2 regions of the Acidovorax sp. 69 genome follow, and region 2 is predicted to be linked to the other one. Evidence: predicted binding sites of a transcription regulator. Region 2 holds the regulator's gene; the other holds the start of a gene.
What was found. The regulator FNR, encoded in region 2, switches genes on or off when oxygen is low (the NO sensors DNR and NnrR bind a similar motif). The targets are predictions, from matches to a motif close to TTGATNNNNATCAA.
Positions count from the first base shown of each region.

Region 1: the regulator FNR is predicted to act here: its motif matches at 3,133-3,146, upstream of CLU85_RS13990 (type IV pili methyl-accepting chemotaxis transducer N-terminal domain-containing protein).

Region 1 covers NZ_PGEP01000001.1:3,055,471-3,061,556, forward strand. The annotation lists gene CLU85_RS13975 (aldehyde dehydrogenase family protein) at 1-559, shown strand, start outside; gene CLU85_RS13980 (DUF2889 domain-containing protein) at 650-1,288, shown strand; gene CLU85_RS13985 (SDR family oxidoreductase) at 1,348-2,109, shown strand; gene CLU85_RS13990 (type IV pili methyl-accepting chemotaxis transducer N-terminal domain-containing protein) at 2,183-3,034, opposite strand; gene moaA (GTP 3',8-cyclase MoaA) at 3,202-4,341, shown strand; gene mobA (molybdenum cofactor guanylyltransferase MobA) at 4,434-5,075, shown strand; gene CLU85_RS14005 (GNAT family N-acetyltransferase) at 5,093-5,638, shown strand; gene CLU85_RS14010 (molybdopterin molybdotransferase MoeA) at 5,658-6,086, shown strand, end outside.
Region 2 covers NZ_PGEP01000001.1:3,293,346-3,299,431, reverse strand. The annotation lists gene ccoP (cytochrome-c oxidase, cbb3-type subunit III) at 1-491, shown strand, start outside; gene ccoG (cytochrome c oxidase accessory protein CcoG) at 565-2,010, shown strand; gene CLU85_RS15080 (FixH family protein) at 2,075-2,350, shown strand; gene CLU85_RS15075 (hypothetical protein) at 2,411-2,704, shown strand; gene fnr (fumarate/nitrate reduction transcriptional regulator Fnr) at 2,772-3,494, opposite strand; gene hemN (oxygen-independent coproporphyrinogen III oxidase) at 3,685-5,067, shown strand; gene CLU85_RS15060 (sulfite exporter TauE/SafE family protein) at 5,073-5,804, shown strand; gene CLU85_RS15055 (HD-GYP domain-containing protein) at 5,997-6,086, shown strand, end outside.

The DNA of each region.
Region 1 (6,086 bases), 240 kb from region 2:
TTACGAACCGCTGCTGGAGCGCCTGGGCAAGGCCTTTGACAAGCTGCGCGTCGGCCCCGCTGCCATGGACCTGGACGTGGGCCCGCTGATCCGCCAGACGCAGCAGCAGCGCGTGTGGGACTTTTTGTCGGACGCTCAAGTCGCAGGTATCCCGATGGTGGGCCAAGGTGTGGTGGTGGATGAAGCGCCCGAAACGGGCTACTACCAGGCACCCACCCTGCTGCGCGACGTGCCGGTGAACCACCGCCTGGCGCAAGAAGAAGTGTTTGGCCCCGTGCTGTGCGCGATGGCGTTTCAGGACGAGGACCACGCCGTGGAGCTGGCCAACGCCACGCAGTTTGGCCTGGTGGCGGGCATCTGGACGCGCGACGGCGCGCGCCAGTTCCGCATGGCCAAGCGCGTGCACAGTGGCCAGGTGTTCATCAACAACTACGGCGCTGCGGGCGGTGTGGAGTTGCCGTTTGGCGGCGTGAAGTCGAGCGGCTATGGCCGCGAAAAAGGCTTTGAGGCGCTGTACGGGTTCACCACGCTCAAGACCGTCGCCATCAAGTACGGCTGATCGTGCCTCGGTGGTGTCACGCCCGCGCGCGACGGCGCGGCCATGCACCGCTAACCTCTGATTCTTCTGCACGACGCCTCTTTTTTTTCCATGCCCCTGAGCCCCCCCGCCCCCCGCACCCTGAAACATGTCCGCAAGGTGAATTACCAGGGTTTTGAACGCGACGATGGCCTGTGGGACATCGAAGGCGAACTGCACGACAGCAAGGCCTACGACGCCACCTCTTTTCGCGACCCCACCCAACAACGCCTGGCGGGTGAGGCCATCCACCACATGTGGCTGCGGGTCACGGTCAACCGCCAATTGGTGGTGCAGGCGATCGATGTCGCCATGGACTCGCACCCGCTCAAAGGTTGCACGCAGGCACAGCAGGCACTGCAACAGATGGTGGGCTGCAGCATGGCGCGCGGCTGGCGCCATGCCATCCAGAAGCACCTGGGCGGCGTGGCCAGTTGCACCCACCTGCGCGAGCTGCTGTTCAACCTGGCCACGGCGGCCTTCCAGTCTGTGCCAGCCGTTTTTTCAGCGGCCAACCCGGACGAGCCGCCCCGCCACCTGGGCCAATGCACCGGGTGGGACTTCAATGGCAACGGCGTGAAGGAATACTTCCCGCAGTTCTATGGCCGGGTGCCGCAGGCGCCCGTGGCTGCTTCGGCAACCGGAGCCACGGGCACGCCGCCACCACCACAAAACCCAGAAATATCAGTCAAATCGACCTCTAGCGATTGATAGATAAGCGCTAGCAGCTATCAAATTTAATAAGCCACACACACCATACCGGAGACCCCATGCGCGCAAAGAACAAATCCATCATCGTCACCGGTGCCGGCAACGGCATTGGCGAAGGCATTGCCAAGCGCCTGGCCGCTGAAGGCGGCAAGGTCATCGTCAATGACATCAACGAAGCCGGAGGCCAGCGCGTGGTGGCCGAGATCACGGCCGCAGGCGGCGTCGCCGCCTTCTTCAAGGCCGACGTGACGAAGTCCGCCGACGTGAAGGCCATGGTCGATGAAGCTGTGCGCCTGTACGGTCAGCTCGACGTGGTGGTCAACAACGCAGGCTGGACCCACCGTAACCGCCCCATGCTCGAAGTGAGCGAGGACGAGTTCGACAAGGTGTACGCCATCAACATGAAGAGCATTTACCTGTCGGCCATCCACGCCGTGCCCGCCATGCGCGCAGCCGGTGGCGGCAGCTTCATCAACATCGCCTCCACGGCCGGCCTGCGCCCGCGCCCGGGCCTGACCTGGTACAACGGCTCCAAGGGCGCCGTCATCATCACCAGCAAGTCCATGGCGGCCGAGCTGGGCCCGGACAACATCCGCGTGAACTGCATCAACCCCGTGTTCAACCCCGACACCGGTCTGGCGGCCGAATTTGCCGGTGGCCCGGTGGACGACGCGCGCCGCGCCAAGTTCTTGGCCACCATCCCGCTGGGCCGATTCTCCACGGCACTCGACGTGGCCAACGCAGCGCTGTACCTGGCCAGCGACGAGGCTGCGTTCATCAGCGGCGTGTGTATTGAAGTGGACGGCGGCCGCTGCGTGTAGTCGTCACGCAACTGGCAACTGGCAACTGGCGCGCAACGCTACTGCGCCAGCGCACGGTCCGGCCGAGGGCCGCCTAGCCCAGCACCTCGCGCAGGGCTGTGTCGTACAGGCCGGTGAGCTTGTCCATCACCCCCAGCAGGCGTTCGCTGGTGGTGGCCACGGCGTTCAGCCCCGCATCATCGGCGGGGCGGCGCAAGGCCGATTCAAAAAACAGCCACTGCGAATCGGCCAGTTCCAGCTCGTTGCGGATGGCGGGGGTGGACACAGGCGCCGCCTTGAGCGTCTGCAGGGCCTGACGGAAATCCGCCGCATCTGATACCAGTTGCGCCTGCACCACCTTAGAGTCCACTTTGGCCGCGTTCAAGAAATAGTTCTTGGCCAGACGCTGCGACAACATGCGCTGGCGGCCCGCCAAATTGACCAGCCGCGCACTCGGGGCCTGCGCCATCTTCTCGATGGACTCGGTCACGGCCTGCGCAATCAGCAGCGTGCGGTCTGCCTGCTCAGAAGCCGCCACAACCAGCGTGGTCTGGGTTGCAGGCGCTGCGGTCAGCTGGTTGAGCAAGGCAAACTGCTTTTGCACCTCCGCCAACTGGCGCCCCACATCGGCCGGCCACTGCCCCGACTGGGTGCCCCGGGCCAGCTCCCCCGCACCCGACTGCACCATCTTGCGCGCCAGCCCCATCACATCCACCGCAGCGCCAGGCAACACCTGCAGGTACTGCTGGCAATAGGCCTTGGCCATGCGCTGTGAGAGGGCCCGAAACCAACCCGCATAGTTGATGGCCCCCGACAACCCCATCTGCGCCTGGGCACCTGTCGCCCACGTTGCCCAGGTGGGCAGCAGAATGCCTGCCGCCACCCATTGAACGGCCACCCGGCGCTGGCACGGCACGGCATCGGCAATAAATTCACGAACTGGCATGGGAATCCCCTGAAATCGGATCCCCCGATTGTTGCAACGCAGCAACCTGGCACCCATGCGCCATGTCAAAGATCGGTCAGCTCCATCCGGGGCAAGACTTGACCGCGATCAACTCCGGTTGCAGGGGTTTGGCCCCATCACGCAGGTGCATGCGGCAAAATCACGCCATGGCAGAACGTGTGATTCCTCTGGTGGACCAACGCATCGCCGCTCTGGCGGCGCGGGTACCCACGCACCCCGTGGCCCCCACAGGCCTGTTGACCGACACCCGCGGCCGCCCGCTGCGCGACCTGCGCATCAGCGTGACAGACCGCTGCAACTTCCGCTGCAACTACTGCATGCCCAAGGAAGTGTTCGACAAGGACTACCCTTACCTGCCCCATGGCGCACTGCTGAGTTTTGAAGAAATCACCCGTCTGGCGCGCCTGTTCCTCGCCCACGGCGTGCGCAAGATCCGACTGACCGGCGGCGAGCCTCTGCTGCGCAAGAACCTCGAAGAACTGGTGGCGCAACTGGCCCAGTTGCGCACGGTGGATGGCCTGGCGCCCGACCTCACACTCACCACCAACGGATCGCTGCTGGCGCGCAAGGCCCAGGCCTTGAAGGACGCCGGCCTGAACCGCGTGACCGTGAGCCTCGATGGCCTGGACGACGCGGTGTTTCGCCGCATGAACGATGTGGACTTTCCGGTGGCCGATGTGCTGGCAGGCATCGAGGCCGCGCACGCGGCGGGGCTGTCGCACATCAAGGTGAACATGGTGGTCAAGCGTGGCACCAACGACCACGAAATTTTGCCCATGGCGCGCCACTTTCGCGGCACGGGCACGACGCTGCGTTTCATCGAATACATGGACGTGGGCGCCACCAACGGCTGGCGCATGGACGAGGTGCTGCCGTCGGCCGAGCTGATCGCGCGCCTGCGCGCCGATCTGCCGCTGGTGCAACTCGACCCCAGCAGCCCCGGCGAAACCGCCGAGCGCTGGGGCTATGCCGACGCCGCTGGCCAGTACGACCCCGCTCTGGGCGAGGTGGGTGTCATCAGCAGCGTGACCCAGGCTTTTTGCCATGATTGCAACCGTGCGCGGCTGTCCACCGAGGGCAAGCTCTACCTGTGCCTGTTTGCCTCGGAAGGTTACGACCTGCGCACCCTGCTGCGCGGCGGCGCCAGTGACGAAGCGATTGCCTCGGCCATTGCGCCCATCTGGCAGCAGCGCGCCGACCGCTATTCGGAGCTGCGCAGCAGCCTGCCTGCCGACACCACACCAGGCGGCGCGCGCCGGGTGGAGATGAGCTACATCGGCGGGTAGCCGACGCGCCTCTTGCCCCCAGCCCCTGAGGCTTGGTACGAGGTATCGCTCCATCGGCGTCAGTGTCGCCACCAACTTTCAGAACAATCCCTATGACCCAAACCCAAGACATCACCGGCCTGGTCCTCGCCGGTGGCCGAGGCTCCCGCATGGGCGGCGTCGATAAAGGCCTGCAGAACTTTCGGGGCCTGCCGCTGGCACTGCACACGCTGATGCGGCTGCAGATGCAGACCGGCGCCAGCATGGTCAACGCCAATCGCAACCTCGCGGCCTACGAAGCGTTTGGCGCCCCGGTGTGGCCCGACGTGCTGGCCGACTACGCTGGGCCCCTCGCGGGTTTTCTGACGGGGCTGGAGCGTTGCGAAACACCCTGGCTGCTGACGGTCCCCTGCGACACCCCGCTGTTCCCGCTAGACCTGGCCACGCGCCTGGCGGCTGCCGCAGACGCACAAGGCGCCGACATCGCCATGGCCGCAGCGCCCGAAGACGATGGCACGGGCAGCACCACCGTGCGCACCCAGCCCGTGTTCTGCCTGTTGCGTGTGGATCTGCTTGAAAGCCTGGTCGCCTTCACCCAGGCGGGCGGCCGCAAAATCGACGCGTGGACGGGCCAGCACCGCTGCGCCATCGTGCCGTTTGACCAACCGGGCGATGACCCCAAGGCGTTTTTCAACGCCAATACGCTGGCCGAGTTGCACGCGCTGGAGAGCAGCAGCAACACGCCACAGGCCTGATCGGTCTCACTACCCGCATGAATACCAGCACGCACGCGGTCACGGGCGCAGTACAGATCCGCCCCCTGGTTGCCACGGACGCCGTCGCCTACAAAGCCTTGCGCGACGAGGCGCTGCGCACCGCGCCGGATGCTTTCACGTCCGACTACGAATCCTCGGTGGGCCGCGATGCGAGCGAGTATGTGGAGCGCTTTGGCACGCTGGCGTCAGGGCAGTTTTTTCTGGGTGCATTCGATGCCGCAGGGACATTGCTCGGCTGTGTCGGCTGTGAACGCGAGCAGCGCATCCAGCAACGGCACTGCGCCGTGGTGGTGGGCATGATGGTGTCGCCCCGTGCGCAGCGCCAGGGTATTGGCCAGCAACTGGTGGCCGCCTGTGTGCAAGCAGCCAGCCACGTACCTGGGCTGACCCAGCTCGTGCTGACGGTCACGGCCACCAACCCCCACGTTGTGCGCCTGTATGAACAGGCCGGATTCCGCGCCTGGGGCCTGCTGCCCCACGCTGTCGTGGTGAATGGCGTGGGTTTCGACAAGCTGCACATGGTGCGCCGGCTACCCGATTGATTCAAACACATTGAAACCCATGAAAACCATTGCCCAGATCGCCGCCGAACTGCAAGGCTACGACCCGCAGGCCCTGAGCGCCGCCGATGTCAACGCGTTTCTTGGACGGCTGGTAGAACCCGTCACCGCGACCGAAGAGCTGGGTATCTTCGACGCCCTGGGCCGCGTGCTGGCCCATGACGTGATCTCGCCCGTCAGCGTACCGCCGCACGACAACTCTGCCATGGACGGCTATGCCTTTGCAGGCGCGCAACTGGTCGCAGGCCAGCCCCTCACGCTGCGCGTGGTGGGCACGGCGCTGGCGGGCAAGGCCTGGGTGGGCACGGTGGCCGAGGGCGAATGCGTGAAGATCATGACCGGCGCGATCATGCCCACGGGCCTGGACACCGTGGTGCCGCAGGAGTTCACCACGGCCGCCGCAGCTGACGGGCACATCACCATCGCGGCC
Region 2 (6,086 bases):
GCGCGCAGTGCCATGGCTCCGATGCACGCGGCAGCAAGGGCTTCCCTAATCTGACCGATGGCGACTGGTTGCACGGCGGCGCCCCCGAAAAAATCCGCGAAACGCTGGAGAAGGGGCGCATTGGCAACATGCCTCCTATGGCTGCGGCCGTTGGTACGCCTGAAGACGTGCGCAACCTGTCGCATTACGTGCTCAGCCTGTCAGGCAGCCCGCACGATTCGCTGCGTGCATCGCTGGGCAAGTCCAAGTTCACAGCCTGCGCAGCCTGCCATGGTATGGACGGCAAGGGCAATCAGGCCTTGGGTGCACCCAACCTGACCGATGACATTTGGTTGCATGGCTGGGGCGAGGCCGCGATCACTGCCATGATCAACAATGGCAAGGTGAACCAGATGCCTGCACAGGCAGATAAGCTGACAGAAGCGCAGATCGGTGTGCTGTCGGCTTACGTCTGGGGTTTGTCGAACAAGCAGGTGGCTGCAGCGCGCTGACCCCACAGGCGGCAACCGCTTGGTTGCCGCCCGGTTCTTTTCGAGTTCGTACCCACGTTTGTAGAGCGACACCATGAAGCCACCCAGCGAGCCTGCTCGCAAGGTCATTCCCATCACGCCAGTCGCGCCCGATGCGTCTTCTGAGGGCGAAATCGTCTCGCTCTACGAAGCCCAGAAGAAGATATACCCGCGCTCCATCAGCGGTTTGTTTGCGCGGTGGCGCTGGGGCATGGTGTTCCTCACGCAGATCGTGTTTTATGGGCTGCCCTGGTTTGAATGGGGGCAGCGCCAGATGGTGCTGTTTGACCTGGGGGCTCGCCGGTTCTACATCTTCGGGTTGGTGCTGTACCCGCAGGATTTCATCTATCTCACCGGGTTGCTGATCATCTCGGCGCTGTCGTTGTTCCTGTTCACGGCGGTGGCAGGGCGTTTGTGGTGTGGCTTTGCCTGCCCGCAAACGGTCTACACAGAGATGTTCATGTGGATCGAGCACAAGATTGAGGGCGATCGCAGTGCGCGTCTGAGACTGGACAATGGCCCCTGGACCTTTGAGAAGGTCCGCAAGAAATTCCTCAAGCAAATCGTCTGGATTGCGGTGGCTCTTTGGACGGGCTTCACGTTCGTGGGCTACTTTGTGCCTATTCGTGAGCTGGGCAGCGAGTTGCTGATCCTGGAGGGCGGCTGGCAACTCTTCTGGGTGCTTTTTTATGGCTTTGCCACTTACGGCAATGCAGGTTTCATGCGCGAGCAGGTGTGCAAGTACATGTGCCCCTATGCTCGTTTCCAGAGTGCCATGTTTGACAAGGACACCCTGATCGTGAGCTACGACGTGGAGCGGGGCGAGCCCCGAGGTCCGCGTACCAAGACAGTGGATTACAAGGCCAAGGGCCTGGGTGATTGCATCGACTGCACGCTGTGTGTCCAGGTGTGCCCGGTGGGTATTGATATCCGCAAGGGCTTGCAGTACGAGTGCATTGGTTGTGGTCTTTGTGTGGATGCGTGCAACACCGTCATGGACAAGATGCACTACCCGAAGGGACTGATTCGCTATTCCACCCAGAACGGTGTGGCCCAGCGCTGGACGCAGTCGCAGATTTTTCGACGCGTGTTGCGTCCCCGTGTGCTGATCTATAGCGCGGTGTTGGTGGCGCTCTGCTTGGCCATGCTTGCCAGCCTGGTCACGCGCACTCCGCTGAAAGTGGACGTTGTACGAGATCGTGCCGCACTTTCGCGCATCGTGGCCGGAGGCAAGTTGGAGAACATCTACCGCCTGCAGATCATGAATGCAACCGAGGGCGAGCAGCGCTACCGTATCAGCGCTCGTGGTCTGGATGGATTGGAAGTGTCTTCAGAGGCTGAAGTGGACATTGGACCTGCCGAGTCACGCTGGGTGGCTGTGCGGCTGCAAATACCGTATGGATCCGCCACACCGGGTTCCCATGCCGTTCAATTTGATGTGGGCGCGGTCGGGGCTGCCGCTCATGTCACTGAGAAATCTGTGTTTTTGGTGCCGCGCTGAGTGGCATCCTTGTGCAAGGTCGTTTTGGCCTTGTGTTGATCGAGATTGTTGAGGAGTAAATCGCATGTCTTCAAACCCAGCCATTGGATCTACGGCAGCGGCACCTTGGTGGAAGTTCGGCCATGTCTGGCTGGTGCTTGCCGGGCCGGCCATCGTGATCGTTGCCGGCTTTGTGACCTTATGGCTCGCGGTTTCGCGGCCCGATCCGGTGATTGCCGAGGATTACTACCGCAAAGGCATCGAGATCAACAAGACGCTGGAAGCGCCAGAAAAGAGCTTGGCACCGGCCATGAAGGCCCGTAACCATGCAGCTACGCCGGTGCAAGACCAGCCGCGCTGAGTTCAGTGAACATCCGGCGCTGCCGTTGTTGGGCAGTCCGTACAAGGAGTCAGGACTGATATGTGGATGCAACGCCTAATGTGGATAGCATGGCCCGCTTTTTTAATGGCGGGAGTGCTGGAGATGCTTGTTTTTGCAATGGTCGATCCGCAGGACCTGCATTGGTTTGGGCAGCCCTTGGCGCTCTCAAGACAGGGTGTTTATACCCTGGCGTTCTTCGCGTTCTGGATCATCACGCTGGCATCCAGTGCGTTGACCACGTTGCTGGCGATGTCGCCCTTTGAGGTCAATCGTTGCCCGGTGCCTGACGGTGAGCGGCCTGACGACTGTCGCAAGACACCCTCGTGTTCGTGAGGCGCTGACGCGAGCGCCTTGGGTGTATTAGAGCCTGTTGGCTGCAGTGCGGCCGCAGCTGGTCAGGTCAGTGGCAGGCCTGCTGGCTGTTCACGATCCGCTTGAGGGCATCCGTGTCCAGGATGCGGACGTGGCGCTGCTTGACTTCCACAATGCCTTCTTCCACAAACTTTGAGAACGTGCGGCTGACCGTTTCGAGTTTGAGGCCAAGGTAGCTGCCGATTTCCTCGCGGGTCATGCGCAGCACCAATTCAGACTGGGAGAACCCGCGTGCATGCAGACGCTGCACCAGATTCAGCAGAAACGCCGCGAGACGTTCTTCAGCGCGCATGCTGCCTAGCAGCAGCATGACACCATGTTCGCGCACGATTTCGCGGCTCATGATTTTGTGCACATGGTGCTGCAAGGCCGTGACTTCGCGGGACAGCTCTTCGATGCGGTCGAATGGCATGACGCAAACTTCGGCGTCTTCCAAGGCCACGGCATCGCAGGTGTGGTGGTCGTTCACGATGCCGTCAAGGCCGATGATTTCACCCGCCATCTGAAAGCCCGTGACCTGATCGCGCCCATCCTCGGTAGCCACGCAGGTCTTGAAAAAACCGGTGCGTATGGCGTACAGTGAGGTGAAGGATTCGCCATTGCGAAACAACGTGCTGCCGCGCTTGATCTTGCGTCGAACGGCGACAACTTCATCGATGCGCTGTAACTGCTCTTCGTTCAAGCCTACGGGCATACACAGCTCTCGCAGGTTGCAGTTGGAGCAGGCGACTTTGATGGTGAGCGGGTTCATAGGCGTGAGCTAGGTTTAGGTGTCGAGCATATCGCGCCCGGTTCGGTACGGCGACAAAGCCTCAAGGGGCGGTTGAGCGACTGACATGCATCAAATTGTCGCTGGTTGGCCCATTCGTTCGCTTGATGCAGGTCAAGGACATGATCCAGAGGGTACGGCACAGTCAGGGTGTACGCAAGGATATTCCCCCATGACTGCTGTTTCGCCCGATCTCCTGCGCCGTTTTGACGTGCCAGGACCCCGCTATACCTCCTATCCGACAGCCGACCGTTTTGTCGAGGCGTTTGGGCAGGACGACTATGTTCTGGCGCTGGAGCAACGCCGTTCTGGGTCCGTGGCCAAAGCGCTTCCGCTGTCCATCTATGTGCACATTCCCTTCTGCGAGTCGCTGTGCTACTACTGCGCTTGCAACAAGATCATTACCAAGCACCACGATCGCGCAGATGTCTATTTGCGCTACCTGAGCCGCGAGATTGATCTGCACACTGCGCACTGTGGTGTTGGGCAGGTGGTGAGTCAGCTGCATCTGGGTGGAGGCACGCCGACGTTTTTGTCCGACGCGGGACTGCGCGAACTCATGTCCATGCTCAAGCGCAGTTTCACCCTTGCGCCTGGGGGGGAATACTCCATTGAGGTGGATCCTCGCACCGTCAATGCGGATCGGTTGGCACTGTTGGCTGAGCTGGGGTTTAACAGACTTAGTTTTGGTGTGCAGGATTTTGACGCCGAAGTGCAAAAGGCCGTACACCGTATACAACCTGCCGAGCAGGTGTTTGCGTTGGTGGAGTCTGCGCGCTCGTTGGGTTTCGACTCAGTGAATGTGGACCTGATTTACGGTTTGTCGCGCCAGACCCCCGAGTCGTTTGACCGGACGTTGGCGCAGGTGGTCCAGTTGCGGCCAGATCGCATTGCGTTGTATGCCTACGCGCACCTTCCTGAGCGTTTCAAGCCCCAACGGCGCATCATTTCTGCCGAGCTGCCGACGGCATCAAGCAAGCTTTCCATGCTCTCGCGGTCGCTGGATGCTTTCATGGACGCCGGGTACGTGTATGTGGGCATGGACCACTTCGCTCTTCCCTCAGATGCCCTGGCCGTGGCCAAGCGGCAGGGGCGCCTGCATCGGAATTTTCAGGGCTACAGCACACAACCGGACTGTGATTTGATCGGGCTCGGGGTTTCTGCGATTGGGCGAGTAGGTGCCACCTACAGCCAGAATTCCAAGACGTTGGAAGAGTACTACGACTTCCTTGACCAGGGGCGTCTTCCTGTCGTACGCGGTTTGGCGCTGACGCGCGATGACTTGGTGCGCCGCGCGGCCATCATGGCCTTGATGTGCCAGGGCGAGCTGTTGTATGAGTCCATGGAGCAGGCTTGGCTGATCGACTTCCGGCAGTATTTTGCGGCAGAGATTGCCCAGCTGGAAGGCATGGCGGAGCAGGGCCTGGTACGTGTGGGGCCTGAAGGCATTGAGGTTACGGCCATGGGATGGTTCTTCGTGCGTGGTATCGCTATGGTGTTTGACCGCTACCTGCAGGCAGATCGCAACCGCGCCCGGTTTTCGCGCATCATCTAGTCTCTATGCTCGCAACGGTTGCCTCGACTGCCTTGCTCATGGGGCTCGCTGGCGGGTCCCATTGCCTCGCCATGTGTTCAGCTCCCTGCGGTGCTTTGGTAGGGCAGGCGGCTTCCAGCCAGGCGGTGGCGGGCAGATCCGAGCCAGTAGTCTTGCATTGGGCACCGCGTGGCGGTCTGGTGCGGCGTACTGCTGCCTTTCATGTGGGCCGTTTGATGGGCTACGCCGCAGCTGGTGCTTTGGCTGCCCTGGCGATGGACAGCCTTGCTTGGCTCACTCAGCAATCCACAGCTTTGCGCCCGGCATGGACCTTGATGCACGTGGCCGTCATGGCCTGGGGGCTCATGATGATGGTGCAATCTCGCCAGCCGGCCTGGGTGGAGCGGACAGGTCGTGTGGTGTGGGTGCGAGTCAGACCCCTGGTTGGTGCTCCCGGAGGCGTGTTCGCCGCAGGTGTCCTGTGGGCCTTGATGCCCTGTGGCTTGTTGTATTCGGCACTTCTGGTTGCGGCGTTGAGTGGCGGCGCACTGGAAGGGGCTTTGACCATGATGCTGTTTGCTGTCGGCAGTGGTGTCTGGCTATTGGCCGGGCCGTGGGCATGGACTCGCCTCAAGAGCCGTCTCAATACAGCGCGGGCTGAATGGGGGACTCGGGTTGCTGGGGGTTTGCTCTGTTCAGTGGCTGCCTGGGCACTTTGGATGGACCTGATCTACAAGCCTTCACTCTGGTGCCGCTGATCATTTTGGGCGGTCTGTCGCGGGGTTGCGCGAGCACCGGAGGTGTCTCTCCTGACCGGGGCTATCAGTGTTTCCGAAGTGTTGCCGAATCGCCGCGATGGCGCTGCACTTCTTAGACAAGCCTGCGGAACTGGTGATAATCTGCGTAACTATTGGTGGCATTGATGTCTCCATGTTTCGCGGCCGCCTGAAGTGAACTCTTCCATCCTTATTGACATCAGCCAACTGCGGGTCGGTATGTACATCCAGCTTGATGTAGGCTGGATGCATCATCCCTTCCCG